Regions from separate parts of the Demequina lutea genome, predicted to be linked through region 1. Evidence: predicted binding sites of a transcription regulator. Region 1 holds the regulator's gene; the other holds the start of a gene.
What was found. Region 1 encodes HrcA, which represses chaperone genes, less so after heat shock. Its sites were predicted from a motif close to TTNGCACTCGNNNNNNNCGAGTGCNAA; they were not measured.
Positions count from the first base shown of each region.

Region 2: groL (chaperonin GroEL) is a predicted target of HrcA. The motif match lies at 13,731-13,757, and genes of this name have one in related genera.

Region 1 is NZ_JACBZO010000001.1:1,193,041-1,202,250, forward strand. It holds gene BKA03_RS05815 (putative bifunctional diguanylate cyclase/phosphodiesterase) at 1-850, opposite strand, end outside; gene lepA (translation elongation factor 4) at 984-2,834, shown strand; gene hemW (radical SAM family heme chaperone HemW) at 2,834-4,051, shown strand; gene BKA03_RS05830 (DUF4870 domain-containing protein) at 4,087-4,527, opposite strand; gene BKA03_RS05835 (DUF4870 domain-containing protein) at 4,617-4,985, opposite strand; gene BKA03_RS05840 (magnetosome magnetite crystal formation protein family) at 4,978-5,334, opposite strand; gene hrcA (heat-inducible transcriptional repressor HrcA) at 5,440-6,447, shown strand; gene dnaJ (molecular chaperone DnaJ) at 6,444-7,568, shown strand; gene BKA03_RS05855 (histidine triad nucleotide-binding protein) at 7,650-7,988, shown strand; gene BKA03_RS05860 (PhoH family protein) at 7,973-9,022, shown strand; gene ybeY (rRNA maturation RNase YbeY) at 9,019-9,210, shown strand, end outside.
Region 2 is NZ_JACBZO010000001.1:673,665-693,142, reverse strand. It holds gene BKA03_RS03400 (aldo/keto reductase) at 1-85, opposite strand, end outside; gene BKA03_RS03395 (C40 family peptidase) at 128-757, opposite strand; gene BKA03_RS15510 (metal-dependent transcriptional regulator) at 924-1,628, opposite strand; gene BKA03_RS03385 (UDP-glucose dehydrogenase family protein) at 1,625-2,950, opposite strand; gene manA (mannose-6-phosphate isomerase, class I) at 2,966-4,099, opposite strand; gene serC (phosphoserine transaminase) at 4,142-5,260, shown strand; gene BKA03_RS15505 (CAP domain-containing protein) at 5,257-6,063, shown strand; gene BKA03_RS03365 (MFS transporter) at 6,077-7,267, opposite strand; gene BKA03_RS03360 (DUF3027 domain-containing protein) at 7,275-8,165, opposite strand; gene BKA03_RS03355 (cold-shock protein) at 8,167-8,550, opposite strand; gene BKA03_RS03350 (response regulator transcription factor) at 8,686-9,378, shown strand; gene BKA03_RS03345 (sensor histidine kinase) at 9,375-10,784, shown strand; gene BKA03_RS03340 (DUF4031 domain-containing protein) at 10,826-11,095, shown strand; gene BKA03_RS03335 (ArsR/SmtB family transcription factor) at 11,184-11,504, shown strand; gene BKA03_RS03330 (hypothetical protein) at 11,507-11,731, shown strand; gene groL (chaperonin GroEL) at 11,991-13,616, opposite strand; gene BKA03_RS03320 (LytR C-terminal domain-containing protein) at 13,846-14,448, opposite strand; gene BKA03_RS03315 (DUF3263 domain-containing protein) at 14,458-14,754, opposite strand; gene BKA03_RS03310 (uracil-DNA glycosylase) at 14,840-15,508, shown strand; gene BKA03_RS03305 (signal peptidase I) at 15,555-17,159, opposite strand; gene BKA03_RS03300 (hypothetical protein) at 17,196-17,624, opposite strand; tRNA gene BKA03_RS03295 (tRNA-Thr) at 17,809-17,881, opposite strand; gene BKA03_RS03290 (hypothetical protein) at 17,860-18,210, opposite strand; gene BKA03_RS03285 (DsbA family protein) at 18,258-19,058, opposite strand; gene BKA03_RS03280 (DsbA family protein) at 19,109-19,478, opposite strand, start outside.

The DNA of each region.
Region 1 (9,210 bases):
GCTTGGCGGCGTACATCGCAATGTCGGCGTTGCGGATGAGGGACTCAGCGGTGATCCCACGAGTGGCCATCGCGAGGCCCGCGGACACGGTGGGCGCTAGCTCGTGCACGCCGATGGTGAAGGGTTGGCGGATGGCGTCGGTGATGGAGTGCATGACGGCGGTGGCCGACTCGATGTCCATGACGTCTTCAAGGACGACGACGAACTCGTCCCCGCCAAGCCGCGCGACGGTGTCGGCGCTGCGGACCGCGTCCTGAATGCGTTGCGAGATCTCGACGAGGAGCGAGTCGCCTGCGTCGTGGCCCAAGGAGTCGTTGACCATCTTGAAGTGGTCGACATCCAAGAAGATGCACGCGACGGTTGCGGCGCGAGGCTCGTGGGTCTCTAGGGCCCGCTCGAGGCGTTCCATCAGCAGGGTGCGATTCGCGAGTCCGCTCAAGTGGTCGTAGAGCGCACGGCGTTCGAGCAGGTCGCGCGCGCGGCGGATCTCCGTGACATCTTCGACCTGCGCCACGTAGTGGTGGCCGCGGGGGTCTTCTTCTGCGACCGTGTCTGACACCGTTACACGGGCCCAGATCGTGTCGCCTTCCCGATGGAGCAGGCGCTTATGTACCTGGTAGAACGGCAACTCACCTCGGGAGAGTTGCGCCATGAGTTCGATGTCCCTGGGCAGGTCGTCGGTGTGGGTGTACTCGCCGAAGTGACGGCCCCTGAAGTGGTCGGCAGGCCTGCCAAGGATGCGGCCGAAGGCGTCGTTGACCTCGACATACTGGCCTGACGAATCAAGAAGCGCCATGCCAATGGGGGAGTCCCTGAAGGTGAGCGCAAACATGTCACTACCCTTTGCCACGTCTCCTCCTCGGTTCACCCTTGCCCGACACTATCGGGGAACGTTCTCACTATCGGCACAATGCGAAATACCTGAACCCCGCGTCATGGGACGATAGAGACCCCGCAGATCGTCGAAGGAAGTTCCACCACTCGTGCCCACATCCTCCATTGAACCGTCATCCACCTCGCCGGACCTGATTCGCAACTTCTGCATCATCGCCCACATCGACCATGGCAAGTCGACGTTGGCGGACAGAATGCTTGGTATCACCGGCGTCGTTGACGCGCGCGCGGCGAGGGCACAGTACCTCGACCGCATGGACATCGAGCGCGAGCGTGGGATCACTATCAAGTCGCAAGCGGTGCGCATGCCGTGGCACGTCGAGGGCAAGGCCTTCGCCCTCAACATGATCGACACGCCTGGCCACGTCGACTTCACGTATGAGGTGTCGCGTTCGCTCGCCGCATGCGAGGGCGCGGTGTTGCTCGTGGACGCGGCGCAGGGGATCGAGGCGCAGACGCTGGCCAACCTGTACCTGGCCATGGAGAACGACCTCACGATCATCCCGGTGCTCAACAAGATCGACCTCCCGTCGGCCGAACCGGATCGCTACGCGGCCGAGTTGTCGCAACTGATCGGCTGCGACGCCGACGATGTCCTCCGCACCAGTGGCAAGACCGGCGAGGGTGTCGGCGCGCTGCTCGACAGGGTCGTGAGGGACATCCCCGCTCCCGTGGGCGACGCCGATGCCCCGACGCGCGCCATGATCTTCGATTCCGTCTACGACAGTTACCGCGGCGTGGTGACGTACGTGCGCGTGATAGACGGGGCTCTCAAGCCGCGCGAGAAGATTGCGATGATGTCGACGCACGCTACGCACGACCTCCTCGAGATCGGCGTCATCAGCCCCGAGCCGGTCCCCACCAAGGGCCTTGGCGTGGGCGAGGTGGGCTACCTCATCACGGGTGTGAAGGATGTGCGTCAGTCCAAGGTGGGTGACACCGTCACCCTTGCGGCCCGCAGGGCCACCCAGTCGCTCCCTGGCTATCGGGAACCGCGCCCGATGGTCTATTCGGGGCTCTTCCCGCTCGACGGCTCGGACTTCCCTCTCCTACGCGATGCGCTCGACAAGCTGCAGCTGAACGATGCCTCCCTGGTCTACGAGCCCGAGAGTTCGGTGGCGCTCGGCTTTGGTTTCCGTTGCGGTTACTTGGGACTGCTGCACCTCGAGATCGTGCGCGACAGGCTCGAGCGCGAGTTCAACCTCGAGCTCATCTCGACCGCGCCGAACGTGGTGTACGAGGTCCAGATGGAGGACGGAAAGATCTTCACCGTCACCAACCCCTCGGAGTTTCCCGACGGCAAGATCAATGAGGTGCGCGAGCCCATCGTGAAGGCGACCATCCTGGTGCCGAGCGAGTTCATCGGCACCGTGATGGAACTGTGCCAGGAGCGCCGCGGCACCATGGGCACGATGAACTACCTAAGCGAGACCCGCGTGGAGATGCACTACACGCTCCCGCTCGCCGAGGTGGTGTTCGACTTCTTCGACCAGCTCAAGTCGCGCACGCGTGGCTACGGTTCCCTCGATTACGAGCCCGATGGCGACCAGGCGGCAGACCTGGTCAAGGTCGACATCCTGTTGCAGAGCGAGCCCGTCGACGCGTTCAGCGCCGTGGTGCACAAGGACGCGGCGTACAAGTACGGGCTGTCGATGGTGGGCAAACTCAAGGACCTGATCGACCGCCAGCAGTTCGAGGTGCCGATCCAGGCCGCGATCGGCTCGCGCATCATCGCGCGCGAGACCATCAGGGCCATGCGCAAGGATGTGCTCGCCAAGTGTTACGGCGGCGACATCTCGCGCAAGCGCAAGCTGCTCGAGAAGCAGAAGGCCGGTAAGAAGCGCATGAAAAACATCGGCTCTGTTGAGGTCCCGCCGGAGGCGTTCATCGCCGCGCTCAGTACGTCGGACGATGCCTCGGACAAGGGCAAGAAGAAGTAGTGGCCGACGCGGCCGCCGCCCCCGCATCTGCGCCTGAACCAGAGCGCGACTTCGGCGTCTATGTTCACGTCCCCTTCTGCTCGGTCCGTTGCGGGTATTGCGATTTCAACACCTACGCGCCCGGCGAGGTCGAGGGCGCGACCCGCGAGGGATATGTGGACGCCGCACTGGCTGAGATGGGCTTCGCCCGCGGCGTGATGGGCGAGGACCCGCGCCCCGCTTCGACCGTCTTCTTCGGCGGCGGAACGCCCACAATGCTCGATGCGGCGGCGCTCGCAAGGCTGCTTGACGGCGTGCGCGAGACCTGGGGGATCGCCGCAGGCGCGGAGGTCACGACCGAGGCGAACCCCGATTCCGTGTCGCGAGAGTCCCTCGCCGCCCTCGCGGCGGCGGGATTCACGCGCGTGAGCTTCGGCATGCAGTCCGCCGTTCCGCACGTCTTGGCGACCCTGGAGCGCACGCACAACCCCGCCAACGTCGAACGCGCTGTCGGGTGGGCACGTGAGGCGGGGCTCGCGGTGAGCCTCGACCTGATCTACGGCACACCGGGGGAGTCGCTCGCCGACTGGCGCACCAGCCTCGACACCGCGATCGCCCTCGCACCCGACCACGTGAGCGCGTATTCGCTCGTGATCGAGCCCGCCACCCGCATGGGCGGCCAGCTGCGCAGGGGCGAGATCGCCCCCACCGACCCCGACACCCAGGCCGACATGTACGAGGCGGCCGACGACGCTCTCGCCGCCGCGGGCTATGCCTGGTACGAGGTGTCCAACTGGGCGCGCACTCCCGCCGACGCGTGCCAACACAACCTTGCGTATTGGCGTAGCGAGGATTGGTGGGGCATCGGCCCCGGCGCGCACTCATACCTGGGCCCGCGCGTCGGCGCCACCGGAGAGGCGATCCGCGCCACACGGTGGTGGAACGTGAAGCACCCTCTCGCCTACTCGCGGAGGCTAGCGGACGGGGACGACCCGGCCCAGGAGCGCGAGGAGCTCGACGACGACGCCGTCGTCCTGGAGCGCATCATGCTCGGCGTGCGCCTTGCAGAGGGGCTGGAACTCGACGCCGTGCCCTCGCAGCGCAGGGCCGCGGTGGCGGGACTGGTGGCGGCTGGATTGGTCGACGGCCACGCGGCGGTGGGGCCCGGGCGACGAGTCGTGCTGACGCGCAAAGGGCGCCTGCTCGCCGATGCCGTGATCAGGGAACTGGCGCCCTAGCCGAGTAAACCTAGACGCGAGCGTTGTGCTGGGACCTACTTGATGAAGTTGATCGACAGCGGGATCCGGAAGTACTCGCCGTTGTAGGCCTTCACGCCGGCCACGATCGAGATGATGAAGGCGTACAGCACGTAGAGCCCCCACAGCGGCAGTGTGATGGCAAGGCCGACGATGAACAGCACCAGGCCCAACACCACGGCGCCCGCGCCAAACACGAGCGTCGTGATCTGCAGGTTGAGGTTCTGCTTGCCGTGGAAGGCCACGAGGGCGCTGCGGTCCTTGTACAGGAGCCAGATGATCAGCGGCGCGACGAACGCGATCGTGCCCGCGCTCATCACCGAGGCAACGGCCGCGATGATGTGAGCCAGCATGGCCCACGTGCGCGCTTCGGATTCGAGCATCGGGGCGGGGGCGACGGGGACGTAGGGGCCGCCAGGTTGGGGCGGGCCCGTGGGAGGCGTGTTGGTGTCGTTCATGTGACTAGTGTCGCAAAACACTCGGGGCTCCGCATCGGCCGTATGACCGATGCGGAGCCCCGAGGTAGGTCAGGGTAAAACCCTGAGAATTACTTGATGAGGCGAAGGCTGAACGGGTAGCGGTAGCTCTCGCCCTTGTTGGACTTCATCGCTCCCTGGATGCCGAAGATGATCGACATGATCCATGCCGCCAGGATCACGAGAATTCCGATGAGGATCACGGTGAGGATGATTCCCGCGATGTAGGCGATCACCAGCAGGATGCCAAAGTTCAGGGCCTCCTTGCCCTCGGTGTTGACGAACGAGCTCTTGTCCTTGCCAATGAGCCACATGATGAGCGGCGCAAGACCGGGAAAGAGGATGTTGCCTACGTGTGCAAGCGTCACATAGAGGCGAGCGTCGCTGTCGGACAGCGGTGCTGCGGGTTGCGCTGCGGGGGGCTGGGGCATCTCAGTCATCAGTTTTCTCCACTTTGAATTGGAACGGATAGTTTGAAGGTTCTCCCCGTCGCGCCAGCTTGAAGCCTGCCAAACAGAAGTAAATCGCCACGACGGGAATTACCCACTGTGCCAATGTACCGAGAAAGCCCACCAAAGGCACGAACAATCTCACGGCAGTTGCGGCGAGGAAGGCGGCCAGCAACACCGTGGAGAAGCGTGCGGCCTTGGACGCCTCGCCTGCGGCGAACTCGTCGCGGTCGCGCTCCGCGAAATAGACGGCGAGGGGGATGAAGGGCCCCACGACGGCACCCAAATGAGCGGCGCCCGCCTTCGCGGTGTCGGGTCCCTCGTGGGCGGTGTAGGTCATCGGCGTCCTCCGTTTGTCACCCTACCGGGCGCCGGCATCACGACGAGGCCGAGCCACCGGGCTAAGATTGGCACTCACAGACCGCGAGTGCCAGCGGGAGGCGTCATGAGCGAAGACAGACGGCAGGCGATATTACGCGCCATCGTCGAAGGCTATGTGGCGACCCACGAGCCGGTCGGCTCGAAGGCCCTTGCCCAAAACTCCTCGCTCGGAGTCTCGCCCGCGACTATTCGTAATGACATGGCCGCGCTGGAAGAGGACGGCCTGATTGCACAACCCCACACGTCGGCCGGGCGAATCCCCACCGACAAGGGGTATCGCTACTTTGTCGACCTGCTCGCGGCCGCGGCGTTCCAGGACAGCCACAGGCGCGCCATTTCGACGTTCTTGTCCGATGCGGTTGACCTGAATGACGTGGTTGAGAGGTCGGTCAGGCTGCTGAGTCAGCTCACTCGCCAGGTCGCGGTCGTGCAGTACCCGTCGCTCAGGGAGAGCCCTGTTCGCAGGGTCGAGCTCGTGCGGATGGCGCCAGAGCGCGCGCTCGCGGTCGTCGTGAGCGCCGATGCCCGAGTCGAGCAGGCGTCGCTCGTCGTCCCGCGAGACCTTGCGGATGAGGACTTTGAGCGCGTTGCCAGGGAGGTCAATGAGATCGCCGCAGGGCTGACGCCCGCGCCTCTTGACCGCGAACTCGCCGAATGGGCGGGCAGGCATCCTTCGTCCCCGTGGATTGCCGAGTTGGCATCGGTGGTGTCGAGCGCGGCGCGCGGCGGCACCGTCGAAAGGGTCGTCTTCGCGGGGACAGGCAACCTCACACGGGCAGGCTCCGACTTGGGTGCCGACGCCGTGACCTCGGTTCTTGACGCACTTGAGGAACAGGTAGTGCTGTTGCGGTTGTTGCACGAGATGGCAGCCGAGGGACCCGTGGCCGTCCGCATCGGTTCGGAGACCGGTTACGGTGCGCTCGCGGGTACGTCTATTGTGGCCGCTGGCTACGGGAATCTTGAGTCTCCCTCCCTGTTGGGGGCGCTCGGGCCGACCCGCATGGATTATCCGGGCACGATGGCTGCGGTCAGGGCCGTCGCCCGTTACTTGTCGAAAGTGGTGGAAGCGTGAAGGACTACTACGCCGTCCTAGGCGTGGCGCGAAACGCGTCCGAGTCTGAAATCAAGAAGGCCTACCGCAAGCTCGCGCGGGAGTTGCACCCCGACGTCGCGGGGCCAGAGGGCGAGGAGCGCTTTAAGGAGGTCGCGGCCGCCTACGAGGTGCTGGGCAATGCCGACAAGCGGGCCCAGTTCGACCACGGCGTCGACCCTCGTTCTTCGAATGGCGGAGCGAGCGCCGGATTCGGCTTTGAGGACATCTTCGAGACCTTCTTCGGTTCCGCGATGGGTGGCTCTTCGCGCAGGGGACCCGCATCCCGCACGCAGCGCGGCGGGGACACGCTTGTCGAGGTCGAGATCAGTCTCGAAGAGGCCGTCTTCGGGGTCCGCCACGACGTGACCGTCGACCTGGCCGAGACCTGCACCACGTGCGGTGGCACGTGCTGTACTCCTGGGACGAAGCCGGCGACCTGCCCGCAGTGCAACGGCAACGGCGTGGTCCAACGCGTCGCCAGGTCACTGCTCGGCCAGGTCATGACCACCGCGCCATGCCCGCGTTGCGGTGGCTACGGCTCGATCATCGAATCGCCCTGCACCGATTGCTCGGGGCAGGGCCGGTCGCGCGAACGTCGCACCGTCCCGATTGACATTCCCTCCGGGGTGGAGACGGGCACGCGCATCAGGATGTCCGGTTCGGGCGACGCGGGGCCTGGGGGCGGGCCGCGCGGTGACCTCTATGTCGAAATCCGCGAAGGCGCACACAAGACGTTCGAGCGTCGGGGAGACGACTTGCACTGCACGATCGAGTTGCCGATGACCGCGGCCGCTCTGGGTACCGTCGCCACGGTCGAGACCTTCGACGGTCCCCAGGAAATCGACATCAAGCCGGGCACTCATGCGGGCGCGACGGTCACGCTCAAGGGTCTTGGCGTGGGCAAGCTTCAGAGGTCGGGCCGCGGCAACCTTCACGTGCACCTCGACATCCTGACGCCCGATGAACTGACGGATGAGCAGTCTGAGCTCTTGCGCAAGCTCGCCGTGCTTCGCGGCGAGGAGTTCGCCGAGGCGCGGCTGGCGCCCATCGGCGGTGGTGTTTTCGCACGACTGAAGGACGCCTTCCTGGGCAGGGCCTGATGGCGAGGCGCTGCGCATGAGCGCACGCATGGTCTCGTGGTCCATGCGCCCGTGGTCGGGCACTGGCCATACGCTAGAGCCATGACCGACTGCCTCTTTTGCCGCATCGTCGCTGGTGAGATCCCCGCCACCCTGGTCGCGGAGACCGACCGCGTGATTGCCTTTCGTGACATCACACCCAAGGCGCCCGTGCACGTCCTCGTCGTCCCCAAGACCCACGTCGCGAATGTCACCGAGGCCGCCGCACAGATTCCCGATGTTCTCGCGGAGATGGTTGCCGTCGCCCAACAGGTGGCCGATGCCGAGTGCGGCGGTGAGTTTCGCCTCGTCTTCAACTCGGGTGAGGCGGCGGGACAGTCCGTCTTCCACGCGCACGCCCACGTCATGGGCGGCAAGCATCTTGCATGGGAGGACGCGTGAGCACATCTCGCATCTTTGAGATCGACGATGCCGCGGTGATGCTTGGGCTCCTCGGTGCGGGGGACTCGGTTCTCGCCGAGGTCGAGAGGACATTCCCCGGCGTGAACGTCTTGGTGCGCGGCAATCAGATCTCGTTGTCAGGCCCCGATGCCGCGGTCGCCGCGTGCTCGGCGGCCCTCGACGAGTTGAGATTGATGGTCGCCTCAGGAGTGTCCCTCACCCCCGAGGTAGCGCGCGAGTCCATGCGGATCATCGGCGAGGCAACCGCCGCGCAGCAAGAGCGACCCGTGGCCGTGTTGGCGAGGTCGATCCTGTCCTCGCGAGGGCGCACGATCAGGCCAAAGACCGAGGGTCAAGCCGCATATGTTGCCGCGATCGAGCGCCACACCATCACGTTCGGTATCGGCCCCGCGGGAACGGGCAAGACGTATCTTGCGATGGCCCAAGCGGTCGCCGCCATGCAGTCCAAGCAGGTGAGTCGGATCATCCTGACGCGCCCGGCCGTCGAGGCGGGGGAGCGCTTGGGGTTCCTGCCGGGCACCTTGTCCGAAAAGATTGACCCGTACTTGCGTCCGCTGTACGACGCGCTCCACGACATGGTCGACCCCGAGTCGATTCCCAAGCTCATTGAGGCGGGAATCATCGAGGTGGCGCCCCTGGCCTACATGCGTGGCCGCACTCTCAACGATGCCTTCATCGTGCTCGACGAGGCCCAGAACACGACGCGCGAGCAGATGAAGATGTTCCTCACTCGATTGGGATTCGGGTCGACGATGGTCGTGACCGGCGACATTACCCAGGTGGATTTACCAGGTGGAACGCAGTCTGGTCTGCGCGCGGCTCGCGACATTCTCATGGGTGTGGACGACATCGGGTTCTGTGAGCTCACGGCCCAAGACGTCGTGAGGCACCGGCTCGTGAGCGACATCATCACCGCCTACGAACGCAGCGATGCCGCGCACGCGGCCGCACCTCAACGCTCTAGAACAGACGGCCAAAAGCGGCGTTTGCCGCGCCAAGGAGGCGACAGATGATCGACGTCAACAACGAGACGGATGCGGAGCTCGACGAGGCCGAGTTCGCCGCTCTCGCCGCGTACGTCCTCGGCGAGATGCACGTCGCGCCAGACGCCGAGTTGGCCATCCTGTTCGTCGACGAGGCCGCGATGGAGGAGCTCCACGTCAAGTGGATGGACGAGCCAGGCTCCACCGACGTGTTGAGC
Region 2 (19,478 bases), 510 kb from region 1:
CGCCCCAGTCTGCGCCGAGTTGCCAGCAACCCATACCAATTTCGCCGACGGCTCGGCCAAGCTTTGTCACGGATGTCGAACGCATGGAAACATGCTCCTCAGTGATGAGGACTAGACCCGAAGGGCTCTAGCCCGTCACGCGAATGTAGACCGGGTTGACCTGCCAGATGGCGCGGAACTGAATGGTCTTGCCCGGGCGTGGAGAATCGATCTGAAGGTTGGGACCTGCATAGATGCCCACGTGTCCGGGGGTCACGATGATGTCTCCGGGCTGGGGGGAGTTCACCCTCGTGCCGACGCCGAAGTACTCGCCCGTGACGCGGGGCAAGGAGATGCCGAACTGGGCGTAGACGTATTTCACAAAACCAGAGCAGTCGAAGCCCGTTGAGGGCGAACTGCCGCCACTGCGGTAGGCGATGCCAACATACTTGGAGGCTTCGGCGATGATGCTGGATCCCGCGATGGCCTGGGCGACGTCCGCGCTATTCGCGACGGTACGTGCGGAAACCCGAGGACGATACACGACGACGGGCTTGGGGTTGACCGTGACGGTCAGTGCAGGCGTTTCTACCTGGAAGGAGGCGTCCGCTTTCGCGGCGACAGGCGCACCAATCTGCGCGACCTCAGATACGTACTTGGTTCCCTGAATGGCAACCGCCGCCGCATCTGGAGTTGGCGAGTTCGAGCCAGAGATCGCGACAGCCGCCGCTCCAGAAAGGGGCACCACAACAAGTGCCGCCCCGATAGAGACCGCCATCGCGCGCGACTTAGCGCGCATATATCCGTACCTCAAATTCAAATCCTTTCGCGCTGACAGCGCTACACAACGACCCGCCGATCATCTCGCCACTCACGTGACTCGATCGCTACCGCATCGTCCGAGGGGTTCTTCCCTGTCTTAATGTCTGGTCTAGGTTACCTGGTCAGGAGCCTACTTTGCTGTCTGTCCTAACGAACAAGTGGCGCGCAACGTCCCCGTCAATCACGATGGTGCCGCGCTCCGTCGCGATCTCGACGCCATCGGGCACCTCCGCAAGGCGGAGTAAAGTCCCAGGTAGAAGGCCAATTGCGACGACGTCTTCGAGGAATCCTTCGAGTGCCTGGGGGCCCTCTCCAATGCGAAAAAGCATGCAATTGGTGCCCCCATTTTCGACGTAATCAGCCATCGAAAGCACTCCCGGCGGGGCTTCAGCCCCGGTCTTGTGGACATCGCAGAGCTCGCTCAGGCCCGGAATCGCGTTGCCGTAGGGCGACCTTCTCTGGTGGCCAAGCATCTCCACGAGGCGGCGCTCAACCCGCTCGCTCATGACGTGCTCCCACCGGCACGCCTCGTCATGAACGTCGGTCAAGGGAAGCCCGATGATGTCCGTCAGCAACAACTCCGCCAGCCGGTGCTTGCGCATCACCCGCGTGGCCCTCGTGAGCCCCTCGTCGGTGAGGCGAAGGGTGCGGTCGCCCTCGACGACCACGAGTCCGTCCCTCTCCATCCTGGCAATGGTCTGGGACACCGTCGGGCCCGCATGCCCCAACTGCTCGGCGATGCGCGCCCGCAGCGGAGGGACACCGTCCTCGAGCAACTCGAAGATGGTCCGCAGATACATCTCGGTGGTATCGATGAGGTCCGTCATTGCGAATGCCTACCCATCCCGCGGTAGACCCACCCCGCGTTCGTCCAGGCCTCGGCATCGAGACAATTGCGGCCATCAATGACGACGCTGCGCGCCGCGACCTGGGCCAGCCGCACCGGATCCGCGTTCTTGAACTCTCGCCACTCCGTGGCCACGATGACGAGCTCGGTTCCGCTCACCGCGTCTTCCATGCCATCCGCGAAGTGCAAGGTCGGCCACGCGGCGGCGGCGTTCTTCATTGCCTCGGGGTCGTACACCCTCACATCCGCGCCCATCAGGTGCAGTCGGCCAGCCACGTCGAGCGCGGGAGAGTCCCTCACGTCGTCGCTATTGGGCTTGAAGGCGGCGCCAAGCACCGCGATGGGGCGGCCAACGACCTTCCCACCAAGTTCGCGTGCCGCCATGTCGACCACGTGATCGCGACGGCGCATGTTGACGGCGTCGACCTCGTGCAGGAACGCGAGCGCCTGGTTCACCCCGAGTTCCCCCGCCCTGGCCATGAACGCCCTGATGTCCTTGGGAAGGCAGCCTCCGCCAAAACCGAGGCCCGCACCAAGGAACTTACGGCCGATGCGCTCGTCATAGCCGATCGCGTCGGCCAGTTCCATGACATCGGCGCCCGTCGCGTCGCAAATTTCCGCGATCGCGTTGATGAACGAGATCTTGGTTGCGAGGAACGCGTTTGCGCTCACCTTGACGAGTTCCGCCGTCGCGAGGTCCGTGACGAGGAAGGGCGTGCCGCGGCCGATCGCGTCGGCGTACACGATGCGAGCCATCTCCTCGATGCGTCCGGGGTGGTTCTTGTCGATTCCAAGCACGAGCCTGTCGGGTCGCAACGTGTCCTCGACGCCAAAGCCCTCTCTCAGAAACTCGGGGTTCCACCCCAGGTCGACGGCGTCGCCCGCAGGCGCAAGCTCGCGCACCCTGGCCGCAAGCCTTGCCGCAGTGCCAACGGGCACCGTGGACTTCCCGAGGATCACTGTCGGCCGCTTCAGCAAGGGCGCCAAGCCGTCGATGACCGCATCGACAAATCTGAGGTCGGCCGCGCTCTCGCCCTTCTTCTGGGGCGTGCCCACCCCAATGAAGTGCACGTCGGCATCGGCCGCCTCGCGGGCGTCCGTGGTGAAACGGAGCCTGCCCGTCGCTACGTGCTTGCTGATGAGTTCGGGAAGCCCTGGCTCGAAGAACGGCACCTCGCCGCGGGCAAGAGTCGCCACCTTGGCCGCGTCGATGTCAACACCCACGACGTCGTGCCCCAGCTCGGCCATCCCCGCCGCGTGGGTCGCCCCCAAGTAGCCCGTGCCAAAGACCGAAACTCGCAAAGTCATGCAGTCAGACTAGCGGCGCGGCACCGGGACCGACGCGACAACGACAACGCCACGTGTCTCGATGTGGAGGTGGCCCTCGCTGGCCGCAACAAAGACCGAATCTCCGCGCCCGAGGATTGCGGCGTCACGCTCGGTCTGCACACGAGCGTCGGCGTCGATTGCCAGGACGATGCGCGGACCGGATTCGGCGTCGAACGTTCCGTCGCTGACGACCACGAGTTCGAACTCGGCAGCGTCCGTCGACAGGCGTCGCGCGGCGCCGATGATCGTCTCGGTGGGCACCACAGGCGCACCTGGTGACAGCACGGCGAGCTCGCGCAGCAGGCCAGCATTAATCGCCTTGTGGGTCAGCCCGGCGCGCACCACGTTGTCGGAGTTGGCCATGATTTCCACACCATCGCCGCGTATGTAGCAGTGGACCGTCCCAGCGGGCGTGTAGAGCGCCTCACCTGGCCTCAGTTCCACGGCGTTCATGGCGAGGGCGACCAAGGCGCCGGCGTCACGGACATGGTGTGCAAGGGACTCGGATGCGATCTGCGCAGTCACGCTGCCGCCCGAAAGGCCCTGGGCTAGCCGGACCAACGCGTCCGCGTGGTCACGGGTCAGCACCGTGAGAACGTACCCCGCGATGCCCTCCGAATCGAGAGCGTCGCGAAGAGACTCCGCATCGTCGCCGCCGAGCCGTTCGAGGTCACGCATGAGTTCCGCCTCGGGCCGGAATCCAGACAGCACGGTCATGTTTGTCACCGCGAGCAACATCTCGGGTTTGTGTGAAGCGTCCTTGTAGTTGCGATGCGGGTCCGTCATCGCGACGCCGCCGTCCTCCTCGGCTGCGAAGCCCGCCCGCGCCGTCTCCATCGTCGGATGAACCTGAATGGACAACGGTCGCGCGATCGAGAGAACCTTGAGCAAATAGGGGAGCTTGCCGTAGTCGCGGGCTACCGCCATGCCAAGGGCACCCACGGGGTCTGCGGCGATGACCGCGTCGAGGGGTCCGGATGCCGTCACCGAGGGAGCAGAGGGGTGCGCACCCCACCAGGCCTCGGCGTAGGGCCCGCCGTCGGGTGCAAAACCCAACAGGTCAGGAATGCCCTGGCTCGAGCCCCAGTCGAACCGCTGCAGTGCGGGCGTCAGAGCAATCACGGGTGCCATCATGCCATCGTCTGCAGTCGGTACTCTTGGGACATGACGGCCGACCTCGTAATACCTTCACATTTGCTGCCCCGCGACGGACGATTTGGCTCCGGTCCCTCGAAGGTGCGCGACGCACAAGTGCGCGCGCTCGTGGACGCCAACCCCGGCGTTCTTGGCACTTCTCACCGCCAGGCGCCCGTGCGCGGCTTGGTGGGCGACGTGCGGCGCATGATCGCGGAGTTGTACAACCTTCCCGACGGCTACGAGGTGCTCCTGTCGAACGGAGGTTCGACGTTCGTGTGGGACGCCGCGGCCTTCGGCCTGGTCGAGTCGAAGGCCCAACTGGCCGCATTCGGCGAATTTGGCGCCAAATTCGCGTCATCGGTCGAGGCCGCGCCGCACCTCGACACCCCCACCGTCCACCGTGCCGAACCGGGATCGATCGTCGAGCCGGTGTTCGAGGCAGGCGTCGACACCTACGGGTGGCCCCACAACGAAACCTCGACCGGGGCCACGGCCCCCGTCAGGAGAGTCGCAGGCGCCGCCGACGCGCTCATGGTGGTCGACGGCACATCCGCCGCGGGTGGCATCGAGCTCGACGCGCGCGAGGTGGACTTCTACTACTTTGCGCCCCAAAAGTCCTTCGCCTCGGACGGCGGACTGTGGTTCGCGCTGGCCTCGCCCGCAGCGCTCGCCCGCATCGAGTCGATCGCCGCGACGGGAAGGTACATTCCCCCGTCCCTGTCACTGGCCGATGTGGTCACCAATTCGCGCGCCGAGCAGACCATCAACACGCCCGCCATCGCGACGCTCGTCATGATGCGGGCACAGCTCGAGTGGATGCTCGCTGGCGGAGGACTCCGGGCGATGGCCGCACGTTCGGCCGCCTCGTCGTCGGCCATCTACGCCTGGGCCGAGGCGAGCGACTTTGCCGTGCCCTTTGTCACAAACCCTGGCCATCGGTCGCCAGTTGTTGCGACGATTGATCTGTCCAAAGAGGTCGATTCCGCGCGCCTGCAGGCGGTGTTGCGGAAGCACGGGATCGTAGACGTGTTTCCATACCGCAAACTGGGGCGCAATCAGTTGCGTATCGCGGTGTTCCCCGCCGTCGACACGGCCGATGTCGTGGCTCTCCTGCAATGTATTGATTGGGTGGTCAATCACTGGTGACCAAGAGGCGCAAGCCCGACGAAGGAGTCGAGGCAGAGGCAGAACGGGCTCCCGAGCGCCGTCGCCGCAAGCGCCGCCTGATTTGGCCCCTCGTGCTCGCGAGCGCGCTCGCCGCATCATCTTGGACTATCGCGCAGGCGGCCACGCTCCCGCCTCTCCCTGTAGCCGAGGCGGCGGCCCACGGGCCCGTCGCCGATGCCGCCCAGGCACCGATCGATGCGGTGGTGCCAACCGCCGGGCCAGTGGCGTCGGCCCAGCCCGCGCCATTTGGTCCTCAGCTCGAGGTGATTCTGCCGCCACCCCCGCCGCCGCCGCCGCCCGCTTCGAGTGGCCAGCGGAGTTCCCCCCAGCAGAAGCAGGCTGCGGCCGCGGCACTGACGACGACACAGTACTGCGATGGGAAATATGGTGCGACGACTTCCGCGTCGACGCCCCAGGGGCTCTTGACGGCCGCCAACGCCGAGCGGGCCAATTTTGGACTGGCTCCGTTGTCGTGGAGCGGCACTCTCGCGCAATCGGCCCAGGACTGGTCGAACACGATGGCGGGAAACTACGACCCAACGAATCCGGGAGCGGCTATGGGGCATGGCATGGTGCCGAGCCCTGGTGGACAAAACGTCGCGGCCGCTTGGACGAGCGGATCTATGAGCCAGGCGACCGCAATCGCTACCGCTCACTCGGGATGGATGGCATCCCCTGGACACTGCGAGAACATTCTCAGGGCATCGTTCACATCGATGGGTGCGGGAACGGCTGAGGCCGGGTCAGGCAAGGCCTGGTACACCACCGTCGACTTCCAGTAGCGGCGCCGCGAAGCTAGCCCCGAGCGTCGGCCCGCTCAACCGGCCGACCGCGCGGCGTCCACTTGAGGAACGCCCCCGCGGCGGCGGCCCCAAGACCGCCCGCCGTGAACAGGCCGACGGGCAACGCAATCGCGGCACCGATCGCGACCAGCCCAGGGCCGAGCAACCCGCCCACGTCCTGCATGATCGACCACGCCCCCAAGAAGACGGCACGCCCCTTCTTAGGCGACGCGTCGGCCCCCAGCGTCATCACCACCCCTGAGCCCCAGCCATTCCCCGCACCAATCACTAGTGCGAGCACCGCAACGAGCGCGGGCGTGGACGCGAACGGCAAGAGCGCGGCGCCTACGCCAAGTGCGATTGCCGACGGAACCGCGGTCCACACCCTGCCGAAGCGGTCCATGACATATCCGGCGGGAATGAACAGCGCCATGTCGATCGCCGCGGCCACACCAAAGACGAGCGACGCACTGGAATTACTCATGCCGATGTGCGCAGCCCACAAGGGGATGATCACGACCCGCGCCTGGCGCAAGGCGCCCATTAGCACCACGCCGACGCCCAGGGTCAACAGCACGTGGCGGTGAGGCCCGAGCACCGCCTTGGGGCTCAGTCGCACGCGATCGGCACGGGGGATCGTCAGGTGCCGCGGCGCGGTGAAGACCAATACCCCGATCGCCACGGTGACGGCCACGGCTGCAAACACATAGTCGGCGCGCAGCCCCAAAACCGCGATGATTCCCGCGCCTGCAACGGGTCCGATGAAGTTTCCGATGCGCCACACCCCCGCGAGCGTCGTGAGGGCGCGTGCGCGCGTGCCAGAGGGTGCGAGCGCATCGATGTGCGACTGTCGCGCCACGTGCACCCAGCCGTGCCCCATCCCCACGACGGCCACGCCGACCGCGAGCATCGCGACGTGGAGCGACGAGGCGCACACGAGGGCGCCCGCGGCGAGAACGCCATAGCCCGCAAACGTCGCGGGGATGGGGCCCCTGTGGCTCGCGACCGATCCGCCGATGGCCGAGCCGGCCATACGGCCACCGGAGTACACAGCGACCGCGATCGACGCGATTGATGCGGGCTCGCCCAAGGAGATGGCGGACAGCGCAAAGATCGGGAGCATCGCGCCGATGCCGATCTCGGCAAGGAACGTGGGAAGGTACACGGAGAGAGCCAACGCGCGCACTGCTGCGCTGCGGGGCACTCCCCGGTTACTCAGCTGCGGCCTCGTCCTCGGTGACATCGCTTTCGGTAGCCTCGTCCTCGGTGACATCGCTTTCGGTAGCCTCGTCCTCGGTGACGTCGCTTTCGGTAGCCTCGTCCGCCTCAGCGGCGATTTCCGGCTCCGACTCCGACTCCGACTCCGACTCCGACAAGTCGAGAGCGTCCACCGCGCCAGAGTCGACCACGGGCTCAGCACCGGGCCATTCCGACAGACGCCTCTCGGCCTCCGTCTGCGAATGCGCCCCACAACCGTGATCGACGCTCACGACGCGGCCATCCGAAGGCGACCATTCGTTCGCACACGCGCCAAAGAGCGTGCGGAAAGATCCCGCGATGGGCACCCAGAACGCACACGTCGAACACGGCTCGGCCGATGCCACGGCGGTCGATGCGCTAGGGCCGTGGGATCCGCGGTACCAGCGGTCGGCGACTGCCTCGCGCGCCTCCGGGGCGAGCACTCGCTCGCGTCCGAGGCCAAACTCGTAGATCGCCATGCGATCGAGGTCTTCATCGCCCGTGGCGGTGTAGCCGGGCACGAGCCGCTCGTCGTCGGCGACATATGGCAACACCATGCCGGGCTCAAGGTCGCCTGGGCGCACCCTGTCGGACCAGGGCACCCACTCGGGGGCAAGCAGCGCCTGCTCGCCGGGCAACAGGGCGGACTCGCACACGCTCGCGGCGCCGTCGACAACCGCGACGTCGACCGTCCAGTCCCAACCGACGTAACCGGGAAGCAGGCACTCGTACCGGACCGAGACCAGGCCCTCGCCGTTCTCAAGGACGCCCCTGAGGCCGCCGACAGAGGACTCGTCGCCAGCAGTCTCAACGACTGCGGCACGGGCCACGGATTCCACGAGGTTCTCGATTGCGACGCTCATGCTAGGCGTCCAACTGTTCTGCGACCGCTCGCAAAACCGCGGCGACCTGGGAGCCCTTGGCGGCCTCCGGGTAGCGGCCCTTGCGCAACACATTTGAGACACCGTCGAGCATCTTGATGAGGTCCTCGACGATCATCGTCATGTCGTCGGCTGGCTTGCGCTGCGACTTCGTGATCGACGGCGCCGGCTCGGTGAGCGTCACCGCCATGGCCGAGGGGCCACGTCGGCCGTCAGCAACGGAGAACTCGACCTTGGCTCCGGGGTTGGGCGGCGCGGAGCCTTCAGGGAGCGCGGACGCGTGCAGGAACACCTCATCGCCCTCATCGCTGGCGATGAAGCCGAAGCCCTTTTCGGTGTCAAACCACTTCACTCGTCCGGATGGCACGTCTATCTCTCCTGTCGATGCCGCGGAAGCGGCGGTAGCAAGTGTACAAGGGCTATGGCGGGCGACGCGGCGGAACGCCAGCATTCGGGGCCCGCTTCCCAGCCGTTTCTCAGGCTGAGACGCCACACTGGTGCCATGGCAGCCGACCCCACAGTGGTTCTCGTCGTCGATGACGAGCCCGACCTGCGCGATCTGCTCACCACATCCTTGCGCTTTGCGGGCTTCGATGCCGTGTCGGTCGCCTCCGGGCGAGCGGCGCTCGACACGCTGGCGGAGCGCCGCGTCGACCTTGTGGTCATGGACGTCATGATGCCCGCAATGGACGGCCTCACCGCGGTCCGAAGGCTCCGTGCCAGGGGGGACGACGTGCCTGTGCTGTTCCTGACGGCCAAGGACGAGGCCGACGACGTGGTTGCAGGCCTGCGCGTCGGAGGCGACGACTATGTCACCAAGCCGTTCCGCTTGGCCGAGGTGGTGGCGCGCATCGAGGCAATTTTGCGCAGGTCGAGCGCCGCGACCCAGTCCGATACCACGATCAGGGTCGCGGATCTTGAGATCGACGACGACGCCCACGAGGTGCGCCGCGGCGGTCACATCCTTGACCTGACCCCCACCGAGTTCGCGTTGCTGCGCTATCTGGCCACCAACGCTGGCAGAGTGCTGTCGAAGACCCAGCTACTTGCGGCGGTGTGGGGCTACGACGTCGGGGACGGAAACCTCGTCGAGACGTACGTCTCGTATTTGCGCCGCAAGATCGATGCGCCGTTTGATGCGCCGCTGATTCACACCAAGCGCGGCATCGGCTACGTCGTCAAGGAACCACGATGAGGTCGTGGCCGCTCAAGTGGACCATTCCGGCGATCGCTCTGGTGCTCGTGCTGCTCACGGAGTTCGTGATCGGCGCGTCCGTGCTCTTGCTGCTGCACAGGACCCTCACCTCTCAGGTCGATCGCAAGCTCGACGACGCGGTGTCGGCACTCGCATCCCATCCCGCCGCCATTGTCGCGATCGGGAATAGCGGCACCGCCGCGGGGATGCCCCTCCAGCCGCCAAACGACGTGGTGGTCGTCGTCTTCCGTGCGGACGGCAGCGAGGCAACCGCCGCCACGCAGTGGCTCAACAACGGCCGTCCACTTCCCCCGATCACCCTGAGGCCCAATGCCACCGCGACGTACACGGCCCGCGCCCCGGGAGAGTCGTGGCGGGTGGTGACTCGGCACCTTGAGGCAACCGGTCCCGGCGCTGGCACGACGATCGCAGTGATGGCCCCTCTGCGCGACATCGGGTCGGCCGCGACGATCTTGGGCCGCGGAATCATCGTGCTTGGCCTTGCGGTCGCCTTGCTCGCCGCGGCGCTCGCTGCCTGGGCCACCCGTCGCTCGCTGCGGCCTCTTGCGGAGGCGGAGCGCACCGCGGCTTCCATTGCCGCAGGCGATCTCACTCGACGTGTGCCCTCGTATCCACGCACCACCGAGGCGGGCTCCCTTGCGGCGTCGCTCAATGCGATGCTCGACCGGCTGTCCGCGACGATGACCCAGCGCGACGCCTCGGAAGCCAAGCTCAGGCTCTTCGTGTCCGATGCGTCCCACGAGCTGCGCACCCCCCTTGCGGCGATTCGCGGCTATGCCGAGCTCCACCGCATGGGCGCGGACGAAACGGGACAGGCCATCGCCCGCATCGAGGCAAACGCCGACCGCATGGCCAAACTCGTGGATGACCTGCTCCTCCTTGCACGCTCCGACGAGGCCGCCGCGGTTCTCGGGGGTAACGAGGACGTCGATATTGCCCACGTCCTCGACGACGTCGCTGCCGACGTCAGGGCACAAGATTCCTCGCGCATGGTGACCGTTGCCGCGGAGCAAGGCACCGTCGTCCGCGGCTCCACGCGCCACCTCACCCAGCTGTTCTCCAACGTGGCCGCGAACGCCTTGCGCCACACCCCGGAGGGCACGCCCATCGAGCTGACGGCTCGTGTCGAGGGCGACCGAGTGGTCGCGACCGTCCGCGACCACGGACCCGGTTTTGGCGCGGCTCACGCGGCTCGCGCGTTTGAACGCTTCTATCGCGCCGACGAGTCGCGCACCAGAGCGTCCGGCGGATCGGGCCTCGGGCTCGCGATCGTCGCGGCGATAGCCTCCGCCCATGGGGGCTCGGCCGTCGCCTCCGACATCGGCCCCGCCGACGCGCCCGAGGGTGCGATCGTGACCGTCACTCTCCCCGCGTCGCCTGCGTAGTTTGGGCTCGACGGGCGGCCCGTGGCGTAGGGTCGCGTTCCATGGCGCTGCTCATCGATCCCCCGCTGTGGCCTCGCCATGGACGCATCTGGGGGCATCTAGTCTCCGACGCCTCTCTGGATGAACTTCACTTCTTCGCGCGCACGGTGGGCATTCCCGAACGCGGCTTTGACCTGGACCACTACGACGTCCCTGCGGACATGCACGAGCGGCTGATCGCCGCCGGAGCGCAGCTGATCGACGGGCGCGAGCTGGTGCGGCGCCTGCGCGCATCGGGCCTGCGCGTGACGGCCGCCCAGCGACGCCGCTAAAGCCCCGCCACGGTGTAGAAATCCCGCCTTGCCTCATGATGCCCTTATGTGTAATGTTTTTATTACAGATGCACAAGGGAGGTAACACGTGGGCATCGACGAAGCGGGGTCCGAGCGGCTTGCCGCACGCCTCGCTGCGATCGCCAGCCCGCAACGGATGCGCATCCTCGCCGAACTACACGAGCAACCGCGTTACGTCAGCGAGCTGGCTCGCCGGGTCGAAATGTCCCGGGCGCTGCTCTACATGCACCTACGCAAGCTCGAAGAGGCGGGCTTCGTCGCCAGCCACCTCGAACTTGGGGACGACGGCAAGGCCGTCAACATCTTCGAGTCCGTCCCGTTCTCGATCTCCATCAACCCCGATGCGATCGCCGCCGCGGTCAACTCACCGAATACACGGAAGGACTAACCATGGATTCAATCCCCTGGTTTGGTTGGATCGCCATTGTCGGAACCGCGGGCTGGGCGGTCATGGGCTCCCTGAGAGTCTTGACGTCGCCGCGGGCAAGGGCACAAACCAACCTGACCGACGCGCTACGCGCCAGCGCCGACGCGAACACCAAGATGGCCGAACGCCTCGACGCCATCGACACTCGCCTCGCCACGATCGAAAAGACGCTCACGGACATTCCCTAAGGCCCGGGGCCGAGCGCCTTGCACCGCTCGCAACGCCCCTCGCCCCTCGCCCTCGCGCGGGGCGCGCAACTACGAACCAGTCTCGACAGCGACACGCTGACCGATGCGGGACCGGAGCCCGCTCCACGGCCTGTCGGGCGCCAATTTGGTTCGCAGCGTCGCGGGTGCAGGGTTGAGGGGCTTTCCGCAACGACCCCGATCGACGACGAAGGGCCCCGAGGATCGCTCCTCGGGGCCCTTCGCGTATGTCAGCTGTGGACTAGAAGCCCATTCCGCCCATGCCGCCATCGCCCTGAGGCATTGCCGGCTCCCGTTCGGGCTTGTCCGCCACGACCGCTTCGGTCGTGAGGAACAGGGCCGCGATCGAGGCGGCGTTCTGCAGGGCAGAGCGCGTCACCTTGACCGGGTCGTTGACGCCGGCGGCGAGAAGATCCTCGTAGACGTTGGTCGCGGCGTTGAGGCCGTGACCCAAGGGCAGACCCTTGACCTTCTCGACAACGACGCCACCCTCGAGGCCGGCGTTGATGGCGATCTGACGAAGAGGCGCCGTGACGGCGAGCTCGACGATGCGAGCACCGGTTGCCTCGTCGCCCTCAAGGTGGAGGTTAGCGAACGCGAGGGCGCCCGCCTGGATGAGCGCAACGCCACCACCGGCGACGATGCCCTCTTCGACGGCGGCCTTCGCGTTGCGAACGGCGTCCTCGATGCGGTGCTTGCGTTCCTTGAGCTCGACCTCGGTCGCGGCTCCTGCCTTGATGACTGCAACGCCGCCGGCCAGCTTGGCCAGGCGCTCCTGCAGCTTCTCGCGGTCGTAGTCGGAGTCGGAGTTGTCGATCTCAGCGCGGATCTGCTTGACGCGACCCTCGATGAGCTCGGTGGCGCCGCCACCCTCGACGATCGTCGTCTCGTCCTTGGTGACGGTGACCTTGCGGGCCGTACCGAGCAGGTCGATCGTGGCGTTCTCGAGCGACAGGCCAACGGACTCGGCAATGACAGTTGCACCCGTGAGGATGGCCATGTCCTGAAGCATCGCCTTGCGACGGTCGCCAAAGCCGGGGGCCTTGACGGCCACGGCCTTGAACGTGCCGCGGATCTTGTTGACCACGAGCGTGGCCAGGGCCTCGGACTCGACGTCCTCGGCGATGATCATGAGCGGCTTGCCGGTGGCCATGACCTTCTCAAGCAGCGGGAGCAAGTCCTTGATGCTGGAGATCTTCGACTCGATCAGGAGCACCAGCGCGTCTTCGAGGACGGCTTCCTGGCGCTCGGGGTCGGTGACGAAGTAGGCGGAAAGGAAGCCCTTGTCGAAGCGCATGCCCTCGGTGAGCTCGAGCTCGAGGCCCAGAGCCGAGGACTCCTCGACGGTGATGACGCCTTCCTTGCCCACCTTGTCCATCGCCTCGGCGATGAGCTCGCCAATGGCGGGGTCAGCAGCAGAGATTCCGGCCGTGGCAGCAATCTGCTCCTTGGTCGTGACCTCCTTGGCCATCTTCAGGAGTTCGGCGGTGACCGCCTCGACTGCCTTCTCGATGCCCTTCTTGAGCGCGATGGGGTTGGCACCTGCGGCAACGTTACGCAGGCCTTCCCGCACGAGCGCCTGAGCCAGAACGGTCGCCGTCGTGGTGCCGTCTCCGGCCACGTCGTCGGTCTTCTTGGCGACCTCCTTGACGAGCTCGGCGCCGATGCGCTCGAGGGGGTCATCAAGCTCGATCTCCTTGGCGATGGAGACACCATCGTTCGTGATCGTGGGGGCGCCCCACTTCTTGTCCAGTACAACATTGCGGCCCTTGGGGCCGAGGGTGACCTTGACGGCGTCAGCGAGGGCATTCATGCCACGCTCCATGCCGCGTCGGGCCTCCTCATCGAAGGCAATCATCTTTGCCATGGGTGTGTGTTCCTCTTTCGATGGGTAATGGCGCCGCAGATGCCCGCGACGGACGACGCCCGATTCGGTGTTCATGTCACACCGGCCGAGCGCCTCATCTTTAGCGCCGAAGTCTTAGCACTCTAGGTAGCAGAGTGCTAATCCGATCTTGGCACTCTCCGGGTGAGAGTGCAAATAGTGGCGGCGTTTTTCGCGCGCGGCGAAGCGCAGCGCGAACGAGGAATTCTCGCTACTTGGCCGGGTCCGTGACGAGAATGACAGAGATGTTGCCCTCGGGCGTCGTTCCCTGTTCGACCGCGGTGATCCCCAGCAAGGTCGCGACCTGCTGCGCCGTGGTGGCGTAGATCGGATCGGAGTACCTCACGGTGTTCGCCTTCGGGAGATTGCTCGACATGTTTCCCGTCGTGACGGCCGTGAAGCCACCGGCCTTGATCGTGTCCGCACTTTTACCCGCAAGGCCCGCGATCCGGGCCCCGTTGAGGACGACGACCTTCGCGTCATGATGGACGGGCTCCGCGGTCGGCGTCGGCGTCGGCGACGGCGAGGGAGACGGCGAAGGTGACGGCGAAACCGTCACGAGGCCGTCGGTCGGTCCAACGACGGCGGTCTGCGTAATGGTGGGCACCGCGATGTTGCCGAGTGGCGGCAATCCCGAACCCCCATTTTGCGCCCACAGGTACACGACGACGCCATACGCGACGGCTCCTGCTCCGATGAACACGAGGAGCGGGGCAACGATCGCCATGACGATGCTCTTGCCTTTGCGGTGCACGCCCATGGGACTGCGTTCGGACAGCGAGTTGTCGAACTCGTCGACTGGATAAGACGGCACGGGGAAAGGTTACCCCAGGGTCGAGGAATGCAGCGAACGGCTCGCACGGCCGCGCTGCCTGGACGCACGCATTCTGCGTAGCCTCTTGACCAGCATCGGGTCGTGCGCGAGTGCCGAGTGCGAGTCGATCAACGAGTTCAGCACCTGGTAATACTCCGTTGCGGACATCTGGAAGAGGTCGCGAACGCTGTCTTCCTTGGCGCCGGCGAACTTCCACCACTGACGCTCGAAGTCGAGAATCCTCGCGTCGCGCTCGCTGAGGGGCGTCGCCTCGGTCGAGGCAAGGGGTGCGGAGACTGCTGACATGGCTCCAGGGTACCCGCGAATCACATGGTTGTCATTTGCGAATGCGCCCCCTGTTCGCGTGCGGCGGCGTCGTTAGTCTGGAGGCATGTCCGAGGCATGGAAATCACAGGTCGCCCCCGACTGGGCCGTGGCCCTCGAGCCGATGGCGCCGACGCTGGCGGAGCTCGGGAGCTTTCTCAGAGCCGAGCTCGCGGAGGGGCGCACGTACCTTCCCGAGTCCCGCGCGATCCTCAACTCGTTCACCCGCCCGCTGGCCGACGTACGGGTGCTGATCGTCGGCCAGGACCCCTACCCCACGCCTGGCGACGCCATGGGACTCTCGTTTTCGGTCTCTCCCGGCCGCCCGATGCCGCGCTCGCTTTCCAACATCGCGCGCGAGCTCGAGTCCGACACGGGCGAGCGGCTGATCACCGGGGACCTCACGCCGTGGGCCGATCAAGGTGTGATGCTGCTCAACAGGTGCCTCACCGTCGCTCCTGGCGCGCCAGGTTCCCATCGGGGCAAGGGATGGGAGGAGTTCACCGAGCACGCGATCCGCACGTTGGTGGCACGCGGAGGGCCGCTCGTCGCGATCCTGTGGGGCCGCGACGCGCAGAATCTGGCGCCGATGCTCGGCGACGTGCCTCGTATCGAGTCGGCCCATCCGAGCCCGCTCAGCGCCTCGCGGGGGTTCTTTGGGTCCAGGCCGTTTTCACGTGCGAACGCGTTGCTCGAACAGCAGGGTGTCGCCGCCATCCGGTGGGCAAACGCCTAACCCAGCCTCCGCCGCCCGCACCCGGCTCGTGACGGCTCGCGGTTCTCTACGACGTGGGACAGATGAGCCACTGATCCCAACCGGGTAGGTATGTGGTGGACAGGACGAACGAGGAGGTTCCATCGCTACTTGGATTGGCTTCTTGGAACGTCACAGAGGCGGGGTTGAGACACGTCTCCCCCGGAGCTAGGACGATGTTGTCGTTGCCGGACGTGTGGGAGTAGATGTAGTAGCCACTACTGAGGCCCCCAATCCAGTTCAAGTTGGGGAGTCCGGTCAGATCCAGGGTGAACCGCCACGTGGTAGCGCCCTGGGTCGTGTAGTCATAGTCAGCGAACTCCGTTTTCACGAAGACACCGATCGCGTTGATCCGTCCCGAACTCGTCCCCGCCGTACCCACACTGCTGTTCCAAGTCAGGGCGCACTTGTTGCCCGTCAGCAACTGGCCAGTAGAGATAAGCACGCCATCACAGTTGCCCACGGACGGGAAGGGCGGCGTCGTCGAGGCTTCGCCCCACGCGGCCACGAACAGCCAGCCATTGATCTTGACAATCACTGTGCCAACCTTTTGCCGCTGATAGGTGCCCACGACCGGCACCTTGGTTGACGTGCCCGTGACGGTGCCGGATCCGGTTGTTATGGGCGTGCCGTTGGCCTGATACAAGTTCACGGTAATCGACAGGTCCTGGCATGCCGGATCGATGTTGCCGATCTCAACAGCGGCATAGTGGTTTCCGGTGGTTTGCGTCGCCGTGGTTGCGGTGAGGGTGTGAGTCACGCACTTCTCGACAGTCATGACCGAGACCTGGTCGCCGGTTTTCACGATCAGTTGTGACGCGGATGCGGTCGACGACCCATAAATCGTCAGCAGGCCCAACAAGGCGACAATCGCGGAACCGCGGAGCAACGCGGGCGCTCTGTGGCGCGGCGCCGTCGCGGCGTGGCGGGGGGCGGGAGAGGGACGCGTCAGCACGGAGAGCGCCGCGGCCCCCGCTTCGACGCCGGAGGCGACCATGCGCGCGACGGCGGCCTCGGTGCCTTCGACCACGCGGTCTATCAGGTCAAGCTCTTCTTCGGCTTCCCGTTCCGGGTCGCCTTCGCCCTCGCCCTTGCCATTGCCTTTGTTCTCGTCGTCGTCATGTCGCTCTTCACAGTCGTCACCCGTGAACCAGAGCAACAGGACCATGGCCGCAAGCAGAACAAACGCCCACACCATGGGGTTTAGCAGGAGGATGGTGACCCGCCCGAATTTGGCGTAGTGCACCAGCACCACGCCCTTGACCTCGCTCCCCTTGGGGGTGAACGGGTCAACAAAGTTGTTGTTGTCGCCCTGCATCTTCCAGCCGTCGGTGGCATTGCCTCCGATGATGCGGTGAACAATTTGCGAACCGCCGAGGCTTGCCGGCGCGTAGACGATCACGTCACCGACGCTCGGCGTCATCTTGCGGGCGATCACAAGGTCGCCGGTGAAATAGGTGGGTTCCATCGAATGCCCTGAGACCACGACGAAGGAGGTGTCTCCGCCCAACTGCGTGGGCCACATGTACCACCCGTCAATCGCAACGATGGCCCAGATCAGGACGCTTCCAAGCAACGACAGATACCGGCGAGTGGTCCACTCGCCGGTATCTATGAATCGTCGAATCTCCACGTGATCCGGTCAGTATGCTTCGTCGCTCAGCGGCACTTAGCCGATGATGACGGTCACCTTGCCGAGGTCCTTCGAGATGTCAATTAGGTCGGACGTCGCGTCGTAGACGAACGTGGTGGCGCTGGCGCCGATCTGCGTGGGGCCCGTGGTGAAGATTGGGGCATCTGTGCTGTCGGCGAGAGTCAGCCTGATGTCCTTCCCATCGCAATTCGTGCTGATGCCGGACACCGTCACCTTCGAAATTATGTAGCCCGAGGTGACTGGGATGGTCGCGGTGTCCTTGGCATATGTGTAGTCGACCTTGACGCCATCGCTGTCACACGGTGCGAACGTGTCAACACCGATTGCAACCTCGTTACCGGCAGTTACGGGCAACGACGATGCGGACGCGACGCTGAGTCCGGCAATGCCCATGATGCCGAGCGCAACAGCGAGCACCTTGCGCGAATTCTTCTTCTTAGCCATGATCTTGGCTTTCCCTTCGGTATGAGTTCAAGCACCACCCCCTTCCGGGTGGCACCACAACTGGGGTCTGAACAGCCTTGGCGAAGTGATCGACAGAACTATTCCGATGCTTGAGAGTGACAAATGCCCCAACAATGACGCGCAAGCACGTCCCTGTGACAAACATCACTCCCGCGTGTGAGAGAGCTGGCAGCGGGACTTGAACCCGCAACCGCCCGATTACAAGTCGGGTGCGCTACCAATTGCGCCATGCCAGCAGAGCCCTGAGGGCCCGCACAAGGATACCCGTGTACGGGATGTCACACGTGACTGTGAGCCACGGCACTCGGCGGACTAGCGGACTGATCCGCGGTACATGATCGGCATCGCGATCAGGTGTTCCTGGGGTTCCGTTGCTCCCGTCAGGATCAACTTTGCCACCAATCGCCCCATCGTCTCGTACGGCAACGCCGCTGTCGATCAGTTCCGAGATCGCCTCGTAGCCGGGCTCGGGCTCCCAGGCGGACAGTGGCAGTTGAGCGGACAACTGCATGTCGTACTCCTTGACCGTTTGCGCTATTCCGGCGATGCGCCTGCGGACGGTCATGGTGTCCACCCAGTCATGTGGAGCGCCGATGTCGGGCCTGCTGGCAGTTAGCCAGCGGCGCGCTCCATGATGGCTTGGCGGAGCGCCCCCTCTTGGCTCCACTGAACGCTCGCGGGGTCCGTCGGGTCTTGGATGACGCCGCTGAATCCCAAGGAAGGCGTGTACATCACGCCATCCTTGTTTGCCGCCTCGGTCGAACTGCGCACCCACGCGGCGTAGCCCTGGTCAGGAATCTTGGCCACGATCGCATCGGGCACCCCCGCGGCGGATGCCAACGACTGGATTTGCTGGTCGGGAAGACCCGTCGAGCCCTCCGCGGGCTGATGCTCCATGAGTTGCTGCAGGAAGGCAACGAACGACTCCGGGGATTCCTGGGCGACGAGCGCCGCGGCCGATGCCGCTCGCGTCGAATACTTGGTGCCAGACGATGCATCGTCGAGGTACGCGAGCGGGTGGTAGTACACATCGACGATGCCCTGGGACCGGAGGTCGTCGAGGGTCGCCGCTTGAGTCTTTTCGAAGAGCGCGCAGTACGGGCAAATGAAGTCGAAGTAGACATCGAGCCTCACACGGCTCGGATCGAGGTCCTTGCCCACGACCCCGCTGCTTCCCACGCCAAAGCCGTCAGTATTGCTCACGACGGGCGCGCCGGAGGGTCCCGCAACTGAGACGTCGGCGACCGCGCCCTGACGCACGATGAACGCCACGAGCGTGCCGATGAGCCCCACCACGATCACGCCAACGACGATCCAGATGACGGCGGCCCGTCGCTTTTGGGCGTCGACCTGGGCTTGGGCCTGCCTCTTGGCCAGAGTTGCCGCGGCGTTCGCGGCCGTCTTGTCGTTCATGGTCTCCCCCCTCGCCAGGCCCTTTGGGGCCAGCTAGTCGCTGCGCGCCACTACTTGCCCGCCGCCTTGTTGATGGCCGTCGTGATTGAGCCGGCGACGCTCCAGTTGATGTCGTCCTTGTTCTTGCTTGGGTCCTGAATGACGCCGTTGAGCGCCAGGGTCGGGGTTCCCGCCACACCGTCGACGCTTGCCTTCTCCGTCGCGCTGCGGACCCATGAGGTGTACGCGAGAGCGGGGATCTTGGCGACCACGTCAGCGGGCACGCCCGCGGCGGTGGCGATCGCCTGAATCTGCGCCTCGGTGAGTCCCGTGGAGTTCTCCTTGGGCTGGTTGACAAACATCGCCGTGGTGAATGCCAAGAACTTGTCGGGCGCGTCCTGAGCGATTAACGCGCCTGCGGATGCCGCACGGGTCGAGTAC